Regions from separate parts of the Sediminibacillus dalangtanensis genome, predicted to be linked through region 1. Evidence: riboswitches for the same ligand, from Rfam matches in the RefSeq annotation. Region 1 holds a riboswitch; the other holds the start of a gene.
What was found. Region 1 has a riboswitch for lysine ahead of dapA (4-hydroxy-tetrahydrodipicolinate synthase). Riboswitches for the same ligand answer to the same signal wherever they lie in the genome.

Region 1 (6,208 bases):
TGCAGAGTAGCAGGCCACCCCAGCTAGACAATCATGAAAATGATCGTCTCCAATGAGACCGATCGGTTCTCCATGCTTTAAAGCGAGTGATACGGAATTAGTCCCTACATCCTTTTCATCAAAACGGCCCCCTATGGTGATTCCTAAAGAATCGACCATTTGTTTGATGCCTGTATCCCCAAAGATCTCTAGCACATACCCTTCTGCGTCTGTTGTGACAATAAGGGTTGGCACCCCATCCATATATTTAATAAGCTTTATCATAAATTCCTTTACAATAGATAACACTTTTCCGTATTTATTCTGCTTTTGCTGTAATTGTTCTTTTGTCAGTCCTACCTTCAAAAAAGGGATTTCTTCTGGAGACATCCCGTAAATGCTTTTACACGCTGCTTTCGACTCCTGTATATATTGAGTAAAGTCCTTCACAATAATCCTCCTTTAAACACTATACAAAGCCAATTGTTACTTCGACACTTTTCGTCAATCTTTTTCCATGATAAGTGGTTATGGAGGAAATGGCTATCATTTTTCCATATTTCGTATGATTTTTTGGTAATAAAGGATTATTTTATCTAGTTTTTGGTTAAGTTGCAGGATCGCTCCGTTGGAATAATTATCTGTATCCTTTACTTGATACAATCGGATTTGCAGAAATCGAATTTCTTTTTCTAATTCTTTTATCTGCATTTAACTGAATCCCCTTATTCTTCCCTTTTCTATAATAATACCATAATTATACATTTATCGGGCGGTATCTCTTTTCAATGGAAGGCCCACAATTATATCAACAATCTTGTGTCAGTCTAGGAGATACTTCTTTGTCCATAATAAAAACAGGCACAACCTCTAATCAGATTGTGCCTGTTTTGGGATTGAGACTATATCATGTATGTTTTACCGTCTTTTTGCTGTACTTTATTCTCTTTAATTAGTTTTCCAAGTGCCCGTTTAAAAGCGGACTTACTAATGTGAAAGGTTTCCCTGATTGCCTCGGGATTACTTTTATCACTAAATGGCATTGCTCCATCGTTTTTTTCCATATACTCTATAATATTTTCGGCATCATCTTTCATTCCTTCTTGTTTCAGTGGCAGCAAAGAGACATTGATAGTGCCGTCATCCTTCACATCGATGACACGTCCGGTAACCGTCTCTCCTATTCGAGGCTCTTTTTTTCTTTCATGAGGATGAATAAACCCTCTGTATCCTTCTTCGGAGAGGACAAAAGAACCAGCTTTCGTTGAGCGATACACTCTTCCCGTCACTTGATTTTGTAAGAGGTCTGAAGAAGCCGGAACCAATTCGGCCATTACATCCGCTTCATTAATTGGTTTTGCCAGCAAACGCCCTTTTTTATCGATATCGAGGCTGACAAACAAATTGTCGCCGCTAACTGGCCACACTTTCTTTAACAAAGGCAAATCATCACTGGAAACCAGAATTTCTTTCGGAATACCTATATTGACAAATGCACCTAGATTTTCTACTACTTCTACTACTTGCGCCCAGCCGTAGGAATCAAGTCTGGCCTCGGGAATATTTTTAGTTGCCAGAAGTTTCCCTTTTTTATCTTGATAAATAAACACTTCTATCTCTTGCCCTTTTTGTAGCTCGGTATCTGCTTCCGGCAGTAATAGGGTTTCTTTTCCAATGCTTACTAAGAACCCGTCTGTCACTGAGTTTTGAACTTCTGCCTGTTGGATAGAGCCCGGTAGTATCTCGCTCATTTTGTAACCTCTTTCTTATACGGTGAATTTTTGCTACCTTTCATTATAACCGAGCTCCAACAAAATAAAAATGAAAAAGGACATACGATCCTGCTTTTCAGACATGATTACGTCATTTGTCCTCAAGTATATCAACCCTATATCGCTTCCACTCAATATATCTAATTTTGATATTGTTTTTATCTCGATATGAGATATATAATCAAAGTAACAAAAGGGGAAAACGCTTTATTATTCAACCTAATCCTAAGGGGGATTTACCATGAGCCAACTAGTGAGAGAAAATCTGATGGAACAATTATGGGATTTAACAACTTTGCACAAAGATGAAGTGTTGAAAATGACCGATGAAGAAGTCGAGTACTATCACTGGCTCTATCTTGAAGAATCCGTTTACGATCTTATGTAAGAATAAATAGTTGATATAGTATCCTGAGCAGCCTGCGATTATCCGCCGGCTGCTTTTTGACTGTTTGTGGATCATTATTGGCTGAAACAGCCACGTCCAGCTCCAGCGCCTACCCCCTCGAGGTCTTAAGCCCACCCTTTGTGTGGCAAAAAGCGCCACGCCGAGGTTGGGCAGGCCCAAACGATGTGGGCCATGCAGGCGTTGCCACAGGACGTGGCGGCTCTAGCCTGTACTCTTTTAAACAGGCGCTTGCGCTTTTTTCCTTCCCGGTATTTTTGGTATCATGAGCTAACGCGTTAAAATTGAAAAGTTAAAAGGGGTGCTGGAATGAAAATATTAGTAGATGCAGACGCTTGTCCCGTAAAAGAAATAACGATAAAGACCGCTAAAAAGTATTCCGTTCCTGTAACTCTCGTTAAAAGCTTTTCCCACTTCTCTTCTCGTGATGAACAAAGCGGTGCGGAAAGCATTTATGTCGATACCGGTGCAGATTCCGTAGACTACCGAATTATGCAATTGGCTAATAAAAATGACATTATCATCACACAAGACTACGGACTGGCATCCCTGGCTTTAGGTAAAGGATGTATTGTCCTTCACCATAAAGGCTTTCCATATCACCTATCCACTATAGATGAAATGCTGGTTATGCGCCATGCTAATGCGAAAGCCCGAAGAAGCGGGAAGCGGACAAAAGGGCCGAAGCCACTAACTGCAGAAGATAGGGAAAAGTATCAAGCTTTGCTGGATACAGTTTTAAGCGAGCATACGTCCGGTAGTTCTTCGTGAATCTTTAATCAAGAGATCAAAATAGGTGTTTATCCATTTCACTTTCCGCTTTGAACCATATGCTGAATATGTAAAGGAGTAGACGGATTGCTCACAAACAAAAGCGGAGAGGAGAAAAAATATGCAACATTATTTACCTGTTCATCAATATAACGATCAGTATGATCAATACATTCATCCCCATTCAGTTCAAGAAAATGAAATGTTAGAGAGGAATTTTGCCTTTGGACCACTTGGAGCAGGATTGGTTGGATTCGGACTAGGTTATTTAGGCGGTGAACTTTTCGGAAATCCTGCAATCGGTTATCCTCGTCCGGGACCATATGGTTATCCTGGTGGTCCGTGGTATGGTGGATATGGCTATCCAGGAGCCGGGCGTCCTCCTTATTATGGCAGACCTCCTTATTTCGGTTATCCACGTCTTTAGTCAAAAAAAGATCTTTCTTAATTGCTTAGCATTGCAAACCAGAAAAAATTTTGCTATATTTTAGATACAATTTTATTTGCTTTACTTCAAATTATTTTTGGAGTGAGGATAGAGGTGCAAAAACCAATAGTACGCTGTCGTAGGATGATGAGGTCTGTTGATGGCAGCCGAAAGGGGAATTTGCCGAAGTGGGTGGAAACTCATCGTTTCGCATCACTGGTTCTGTATTCAATAAATACAGGGCTGTCATATAACCTTTAGTTATATGGAGGGCTATCTCACGCATCAGAAAGATGTCATAGTGATGCAGCAGCGAAGCCCTCGTTGCTGTTTTTTTGTGTGATATTTTAAACGTCATTCAAAACTGCTTTGTCTCTAGTGGGATACTCTCTATTCACCAAGAGGGCTTCTGGTCCTGTTTTTAAAATTATGAATAGAGGTGTAGAAAAATGGATTTTGGGCGTATTTTGACAGCAATGGTTACACCATTTGATCAGAACGGTGACATTGATTATCAAAAAACAGAGATACTGATCAACTATTTAATCGCAAATGGTACCGAAGGATTAGTTGTTGCAGGAACGACTGGTGAGTCACCAACCCTAACGAAAGATGAAAAATTGAATTTGCTGCGATTTACGGTGCAAACAGTAAACAAGCGTGTGCCTGTCATTGCCGGAACAGGGTCAAATAATACCCGTGATTCCATCGATTTTACTCGAGCGGCCGAAGCTGCCGGAGTTGATGCTTCGATGTTGGTGACTCCATATTACAACAAACCGAACCAAGAAGGAATGTATCAACATTTTCGATCCATCGCCCGGGCGGTTAAACTGCCTATCATGCTTTATAATATCCCTGGCAGAAGTGCAGCAGGGATGACGCCCGAGACGATCATAAAGCTTTCGGAGGAAGAAAATATTGTCGCTGTTAAGGAATCTGGTGGAAATTTAGATGATATGACTTCTATCATTAGTGGTACAAAAGACAGTTTTCACTTATATAGTGGTGATGACGGGCTTACACTTCCTGTTTTGTCGATTGGTGGAAAAGGGGTAGTATCCGTCGCCTCCCATATCTTTGGAAATGAAATGAAAGAGATGGCAGATAGCTTTTTCAATGGCGACCATCAAAGAGCTGCTACTCTTCATCAATGCCTGCTTCCAATGATGAAATCATTATTCATGGCTCCAAGTCCTGCACCTGTTAAAGCTGCTTTATCTTACGTAGGGATTGATGCAGGTTCTGTACGTCTGCCTTTGGTTCCTTTAGGTGAGAATGAGAAGCAATTATTGTTCCAACAGCTTTATTATTATGTCGGTGACCAAGCAGCCAATGCATAAGTAAGATTCAAAAATAACCCTTGTCATTTCTTAGAACAAGGGTTATTTTGCTTCCGGTGCCAGCGAGGATTTTGTTTGATTAATGCGTTTGGAATAAAATTGCTCGATTATCGTTTCATCCGAGTGTGGGAAGGCTTTTCCTCTAACCATTTGACAACCGTTGATACAACCTCCAGTTAAAATGATTAAATCCTCTTTTTCCGCCAGTTTTAAAGCTGCAATAACTCCTTCTTTTCGTGAGTGTGTACATGTAATATGTGTTCGCTTCGTTTTTGAAAAACCAGACAGCACGCTTGCGACAATCTCTTCTGGTTTCCTGTACCCGGGATGATCAACGGAAATGATGTACACATCTGCCTGTCCATCGGCAGCTTCTCCCATTCTCGCCATTTTCTTTTCATCCCGGATACCTACTCCTGTCACCATTAGAATTAGTTTACGGTAGTTTAGTTTCTTAACTTCCGATAAGAGTTTCCGCAGAGCTTCTGGGGTATGTGCATAATCCAGCAATACGCTACTGTTACCTGGTATTTCCACTAGCTGGAATCTGCCTTTCGGGCCTTGGATTTTCGGTAATGCCTCCAGGATTTTTTTGCCGGTGACACCCATGTGGAGAGCAGCACAAACAGCAGCCAGTAAATTAGAGATGTTATACTCACCGATTACCGGTGTATGGACGAGAGAAGATACTCCTTCGATGGACAGTAAAAAAGCCGACCCTTCCCTTTTTATTCTGATATTGGAAGCAAAAACATCCGCGTCTGGATGACCGTCTATGCTATATGTTAGCAAAGGACCGTGGTACAAATCGAGGATGTCCTTTGCCATTCCCTCGTCATCCAGGTTTACTACAGCTTTTTCTGTCTGTTTAAACAATTTGAGCTTTGCCCTTTTATAATTTTCGAAGGTTTTATGAAATTCCAAATGTTCACTGGATATATTGGTATGGATACCTATATGGAATGAAATGCCCTCTACCCTTTTTTGTTCGATCGCTATTGAAGATACTTCCATCGCAGCTGCCTGTTCCTTCCTTTGAAGGAATTGGTGAAAAATATAATGGAGATCCGGTGCTTCAGGTGTTGTAGGCGTTGTTGGTTGGAAGGGAAAAGGACCTCCAGAAGTCATTGTGCCAATTGTACCAATGGAACCCGTCGGTACGCCAATTTGATTTAGCAATGAATAGATATAAGCAACTACCGTTGTTTTTCCATTGGTCCCTGTAACACCGATAGTTGTAAGCTTTTTATATGCTTGCTGATAAAATAATATCGAAAGACGGGCCATCGCTTCCCTGGCGTCTTTCACTACTACGAAGGTTCGATCTGGATAGTTGGCCGCCAGTTTTGAAAGCATTGATTCATTACTGCCAATGATGACAGAAGCCCCTTTTTTAATGGCATCTTCTATAAAGACATGCCCATCTTGCTGCTCTCCCTGGATACAAAAGAACGCTACATTTTCTTCAACCTTCCGTGAATCGTACTGCAGGGAATTTATTTGAACTAAA
Region 2 (6,208 bases), 710 kb from region 1:
ACCTACTCCCTGGCAGCTGCTGTTTCCATTGCTTTTGCGGTAGGCATATTGTCAGGTATGTTTGGGATTGGAGGCGGCTCTTTGATCGTGCCGGCAATGATTCTTTTATTCGGTTTCCCGCCGCATATAGCGACGGCGACATCCATGTTCATGATATTATTCTTAAGCTTGATTAGTTCTTCAACTCATATTGTGCTGGGACATGTACCTTGGCAGTATGTGTGGTTGTTTATACCAGGTGCCTGGATCGGTGGTACACTTGGTGCAAAGGTCAATCAATTGCTTAAAGGAAAAACGGTGGAATGGATACTGAGAATATTGTTGGTGGTAATCGGTTTTCGATTAATTTTACAAGGTATTGGATAGGAGATTTTAAGATGGAAGAAAAAATTTTCCTTTATTATACAAACGACTTACACAGTCACTTTGAGAACTTGCCGCAAATCATTGGCCATTTCAATGAAGAAAAAGAAGTGAGAGAACGTAACGGCCAGTCATACTGGCTGATTGATATCGGCGACCATGTCGATCGATCCCATCCAATTGCAGAAGCAATGAAGGGAAAAGCCAATGTACAGCTAATGAACGATGCAGGTTATCATCTTGCCACTTTGGGAAATAACGAGGGCATCACACTTGATCATGAAGATTTATTTCATCTATATGATCAGGCAGATTTTCAATTACTGTGTGCAAATCTGATCAGCATAGATGGGGTTCAGCCAGACTGGTTGAAGCCAGTCTCCTATGCCACCACGGAAAATGGGGTCCGGATCGGTTTCATCGGACTGACGGCTCCCTTTAATGATTTCTATAATCTGCTCGGCTGGAGTGTCGCCAATCCATTCTCGATTATGGAGAAATATCTTCCCGAATTGGCCGAACAGGCAGACATCATTGTGTTCCTTTCCCATCTTGGCATCACAGATGATGAGGAAATAGCGAGACGTTATCCGCAGATTGATGTTATTATCGGAGGACATACCCATCATCTTTTTCGTGATGGCGAGTATATAAATGAAACACTTCTTACTGCAGCAGGGAAACATGGAAAGTTTGTTGGGGAAGTGATTTTGACATGGGACCAAGAACAGCGGAAACTGATTCGAAAAGAAGCCTACGCGAGCAGTACCGATAATCTCCCAAAGGACGAGGAGACGGAGCAAAAGCTGATTGCTTATCAGAATCGGGCGAATGATTTATTGGGGGAAACGGTAACCACGCTGGAGAAACCATTGGAATTTGGTTGGTTCAAGGAAACATTTATTATGAAACAACTTGTCGAAACGTTGAAGGAGTGGACGGGAGCAGAATGCGCGATGCTGAATGCCGGACTTCTGCTGGATAGATTTGAAAAAGGGGACGTGACGTACGGCGATATTCATCGGATTTGCCCACATCCAATCAATCCGTGTCTCGTCACACTACAGGGAGATGAATTGCTTGAAGTCATCCGTGCTTCTTTTACCAAGCAATTTACGGAATTGAAATTGAAAGGTTTTGGCTTTCGTGGCGAAATAATCGGCCGGATGGTCTTTGCAGGTGCCTCTGTGACGACCAGTAAGTTAGCAGATGGCCAAGAACGTGTTGATTATGTAGAAGTGAACGGCAGTCCTCTGGATATGGATAAACCGTATAAAGTGGCAACCGCTGATACGTTTACATTCGGTCGATTGCTACCGGGAATTGCAAAAGCGGAAAATAAGCAGTTTTTCATGCCGGAATTTTTGCGTGACTTATTGGCCGATACGTTAAGGAAAAAAGTGGCTTCCAAGTGACACATATCCTCCTGAAATCCATATAGTATGGTGAAGGGAGTGTGGCATCTTATGATTTCCATTAAGCCTGTTTTTATTGAAGATGTTCCTTTTACGGCGATTCGTGTGGAATTGCCGAAGACCAATCTATTGATTGTTTCGAATGATACCGGATATATTATGTGCGGCGCTCTGGACGTCGATTTGTTAAGCGAAAAGTTGGCAGATCGAAAAGTGATAGCTGCCCGGGCAGTAGGAGTCAAGACAATTGACCAATTGCTTGACGCTCCATTGGAGAAAGTGACGAATGCATCCAGGGAAAAAGGCTGGCAAGTGGGGATGACCGGGAAGGAAGCTTTACTGAAAATTGCCGAACCGGCCGACTGAAAAAATTAGACAATTTCCTACAAATTTAGTTTGATTTCTCCTATAAATCCTCTATACTCTAAATAGAGGATTTTCTTGTTGTCTATACAAGGGATCAGCTGTTTCATTCAAAATGGTGCGGTTAGGAGATAGATATGAGAATTGCAGCAACCAAATCAATTGAACCCGGAACGAAGCTTGCCAAAGCAATATATAACGAAAACGGACAGATATTGATTCAAGAAGATGTAAGTCTGACACAACGCATGTTGAAAAGACTGCAAAAATATAACATAACCTATGTACATATCAAAGATTCCTTAACGGAGGATATCAACATTTCGACTCCGATTCCCGAAAAACTGCGAATGGAAGCTTATCAAACGATCAAGCATTCTTTTTCGGATTTTCAAAGCCAAGGCATCGGGAAAAATTCGTTTGTATTCGAAAAAACGGGGAAACAAATGGCTGATATGGTTGGAAGTCTTATGGATGAGATACAACAGGCGGACCAGGTGGTTTCCATTTTGTCAGATGTTTTTCTGACCGATAACTATGTGTTTTCTCATTCACTCAATGTGACAATCTATTCGCTGGCTTTGGCAACGGAGCTTGGAATGTCGCGTTCGAAGATGGAGGAAATCGGACTGGGGGCAATGCTTCATGACGTGGGCAAAATGTTTATTCCACAGGAAATTCTGCAAAAGCAAGGTAGCCTTTCTGAAATGGAATTTGAAATCATAAAAGGGCACACAGATATTGGCTTCGAATTTTTACGAAATAATCACAACATCCCTTTGCTTGCAGCACACTGCGCTTTTCAACATCACGAAAGACTGAATGGATCGGGGTATCCCCGCGGTCTTACGGAAAAAGACATCCATCCACACGCTAAATTGATCGGTATAGCGGACGTATTCGATGCCGTTACCAGCAACAGAGTATATCGTGATGCGATGCTTCCGCATGAAGGGCTGGAAGTATTATATGCTGGTGCTGGAGACTTGTTCGATCGTGAGTTGGTGGAGGCCTTCCGCCGGACAATCGCCGTTTATCCAACTGGATTGATGGTCGAACTCAGCGATGGAAGAGCCGGTATCGTGGCAAAACAAAATCAGCAGCTATGTGAACGCCCGGTGATTCGCATCTTGGAGGAAGACGGTCATGCTGTATCGGTTCCTTACGAAATAGATCTTGCGGAACATTTGAACCTGATGGTCACCTCCTGTTTTGCGACAGACTTGGCAAAAAGTTAATATAGTAAAAATTCTAACCTCCTGCTTAAAAGCATATGTTTTTTTGAGGGGGTATTTATATTGAAAAAAAATAGGAACTTCAAGAGCCATATGACACCGCCTCCGTTTCGTCATGTATTGGTGGTTACAATTGTCTTTTTTACGATATCCTCCTTTGTCAGTATTTTGATCATCAACCGCGGGCTTGAACCTACGCTGATGGATATTGCGGAAACAAGGGCCCGGCAATATGCCAGAATGGCGATTAACGAAGCAGTTAGCAAAAAAATCGCCGATGATTTGGAATACGATGAATTGATTCAGGAAAAGGTCGACAATGAAGGGAATGCCGTATCGGTAGGCTGGAATTCCGTTGTTACCAATCGAGTGGTACGGAATACGACCAATCGCGTGCAAAATTTTTTAAAACTCTTGGAAAAAGGACAGGTTCCTGATCCGGGAAGTACCCTTGATGTGGAATTGGAACCGGAAGAAAAGCCTTCAATCGAATCGGTCAAAGAAGAACCGACCTTAATACAAATCCCGGTCGGCCAGGCGCTAGGCATCCCTTTATTGGCAAATCTGGGACCTGATATTCCTGTCAATATAGAAGTGATTGGTGATGTCCAGTCGGAACCAATCATGGAGCGGGAAGAACTGGGGATCAATAATGTGTACTTCGCTTTGTATGTAGAAATGGAAGTAAGCCTGCGAGTGGTTGTTCCATTTCAAACCAAAACGACACAAATTAATTCAAAGATAAAGATCGATGATCGGGTAGTCAGCTTTGATGTACCATATTATTACAATGGAAATGGTGGCGGAGAATCGCCGCAACTCTCGATTCCAATGGAACCCTTGCAATAGAAGCCGGCCACTGGTACAATATACGAGGAATTGAATAGCGAGACCTTATCAGATCGGTGAGGTAGAGGTGCAGACAGGATCAGTATCCTTTTGGAGGATGATAACTGGGAAGATTGGTGAAAGGCCTGTTTGCCGAAGTATAAGGGAGTGTCAGCCCCTTATTACTGGTATTATGTCGAACAGGGATAATACTGTCATGTCTGGAAAGAATAGCATGAAGGGCTACTGATCGAAATGGAGGATAACAGAATTGCTTACAGAAGCAGTGATAGGTTATTTTCTATCACTGCTTTTTTCTGTTTAAAGACACATTTCTTGTTTGAAAGTAATTATATAACGCAAGGTGAAGTGGGATCACATCAGGCCGATTCCTTTATTGGCAATACCAATTGCCCAGATGCCTTCACTTACCTTGCGTATGACCAGACAGGTTTTCCTCATTTTTTCTTCAGCATGTCGATCCATTCATTTCCATCACCAAAAAGTAATGGAGGTACAACATGGAAGGAACAATTTATTCATTGATTCCTGCCCTGCTGATGCTTGTGCTTGTATTAGCCACAAGAAAAGTACTGCTGTCATTAGGGGCAGGTGTGTTAATCGGAGCTTTCATGCTTCATGATTTTTCATTGCCGCAAACCGCTGGAGAAATATGGCTTGTTTTCCGAACCATTTTTTATGCGGATGGCGCATTAAATACCGGGAATTTATATTTATTGATATTCTTGCTATTGTTAGGAATTGTCACAGCCTTTTTGACCGCTTCAGGTGGAAGCAGGGCCTTCGGAGAATGGGCAATCCGGAAAATAAAAACAAGAAAAGGTGCTCAGTTGATGCCTGCTGTACTTGGGGTCATCATTTTCATCGATGATTACTTCAACAGTCTGGCTGTCGGTCAAATCGCCCGTCCGTTGACAGATCGTCATCGAATTTCCCGTGCAAAGCTTGCTTATTTTATCGACTCTACTTCTGCTCCGATAACGGTAATCTCGCCGATTTCAAGTTGGGGAGCTTATATTATCGGTACGTTAGGCAGTATATTAGCAGCCAACGAAATGACGCAGTATGGTCCTCTGCAAGCATTTGTCGCAATGATCCCATTGAATATGTACGCCTTTGCGGCCCTTTTGCTGGTGTTCTTGACGGCATTGTTTAAGGTAGATATCGGATTGATGAAAACCCATGAAAACCGGGCGATAGAAACCGGAGAACTGACGGATCCTGAACGAGGAGAGGTAGCCGGCGACTTGGAGAAAAGTTTTGTAGATAATGAAAGAGGGGAAATTCACCATCTTATCATACCGATTCTTTTACTCGTTGTCGCTACGGTTGTATTCATGGTCGGAACTGGGGTAAATAACACGGAGGGACAAGCTGATGTGTTGGACGTTTTCGCTAATACAGACGTCAATCTTTCTCTGTTTTGGGGAGGAGTGATAGCAGCCGTAGGTGCAGCAGTACTGTACAGCATGCAGCACTCTCCGAAAACCGGTATTGGGATTGTTTGCTGGGAGGGTATCAAAGCGATGCTTCCAGCCATCTATATTTTAGTTTTGGCTTGGATGATCGGCTCGATTATAGATAGCCTGGCGACCGGCGAGTACTTGGCAGACCTCGTTCAGCAAGCATCCTTGAATACAGCTTTCCTTCCGTTTCTGATTTTTATTGTTGCTGGTTTCATGGCTCTGGCTACTGGGACATCGTGGGGAACATTTGGCATCATGCTTCCGATTGCAGCAGAAATTGCAGCATTGACTGATGTCGAACTCGTTCTTCCGGCAATGGCTGCAGTGTTGGCCGGATCCGTGTTCGGCGACCATTGTTCACCGATTTCCGATACATCGATTCTTTCTTCGACTGGTGCTGGCTCCAATCATATTGATCACGTCCTGACCCAGCTGCCCTATGCATTTATTGCGGCTATAGCATCGGTAATCGGGTATCTGGTTCTTGGGGTTACTGGCCAGACATGGATCGCGTTAT

Region 2: linked by a shared signal. The riboswitch ahead of ERJ70_RS13510 (Na+/H+ antiporter NhaC family protein) and the one ahead of dapA (4-hydroxy-tetrahydrodipicolinate synthase) in region 1 are both predicted to bind lysine.

The regions. Positions count from the first base shown of each region.
Region 1 is NZ_CP046956.1:1,978,469-1,984,676, reverse strand. It holds gene ERJ70_RS09935 (ATP-binding protein) at 1-429, opposite strand, end outside; gene ERJ70_RS09930 (Spo0E family sporulation regulatory protein-aspartic acid phosphatase) at 526-690, opposite strand; gene ERJ70_RS09925 (CvfB family protein) at 882-1,730, opposite strand; gene ERJ70_RS09920 (BH0509 family protein) at 1,993-2,139, shown strand; gene ERJ70_RS09915 (YaiI/YqxD family protein) at 2,467-2,928, shown strand; gene ERJ70_RS09910 (hypothetical protein) at 3,050-3,355, shown strand; lysine riboswitch at 3,457-3,639, shown strand; gene dapA (4-hydroxy-tetrahydrodipicolinate synthase) at 3,805-4,698, shown strand; gene ERJ70_RS09900 (UDP-N-acetylmuramoyl-L-alanyl-D-glutamate--2,6-diaminopimelate ligase) at 4,741-6,208, opposite strand, start outside.
Region 2 is NZ_CP046956.1:2,687,545-2,693,752, reverse strand. It holds gene ERJ70_RS13535 (sulfite exporter TauE/SafE family protein) at 1-366, shown strand, start outside; gene ERJ70_RS13530 (bifunctional metallophosphatase/5'-nucleotidase) at 378-1,778, shown strand; gene ERJ70_RS13525 (YunC family protein) at 1,830-2,144, shown strand; gene ERJ70_RS13520 (HD-GYP domain-containing protein) at 2,279-3,379, shown strand; gene yunB (sporulation protein YunB) at 3,440-4,225, shown strand; lysine riboswitch at 4,280-4,458, shown strand; gene ERJ70_RS13510 (Na+/H+ antiporter NhaC family protein) at 4,726-6,208, shown strand, end outside.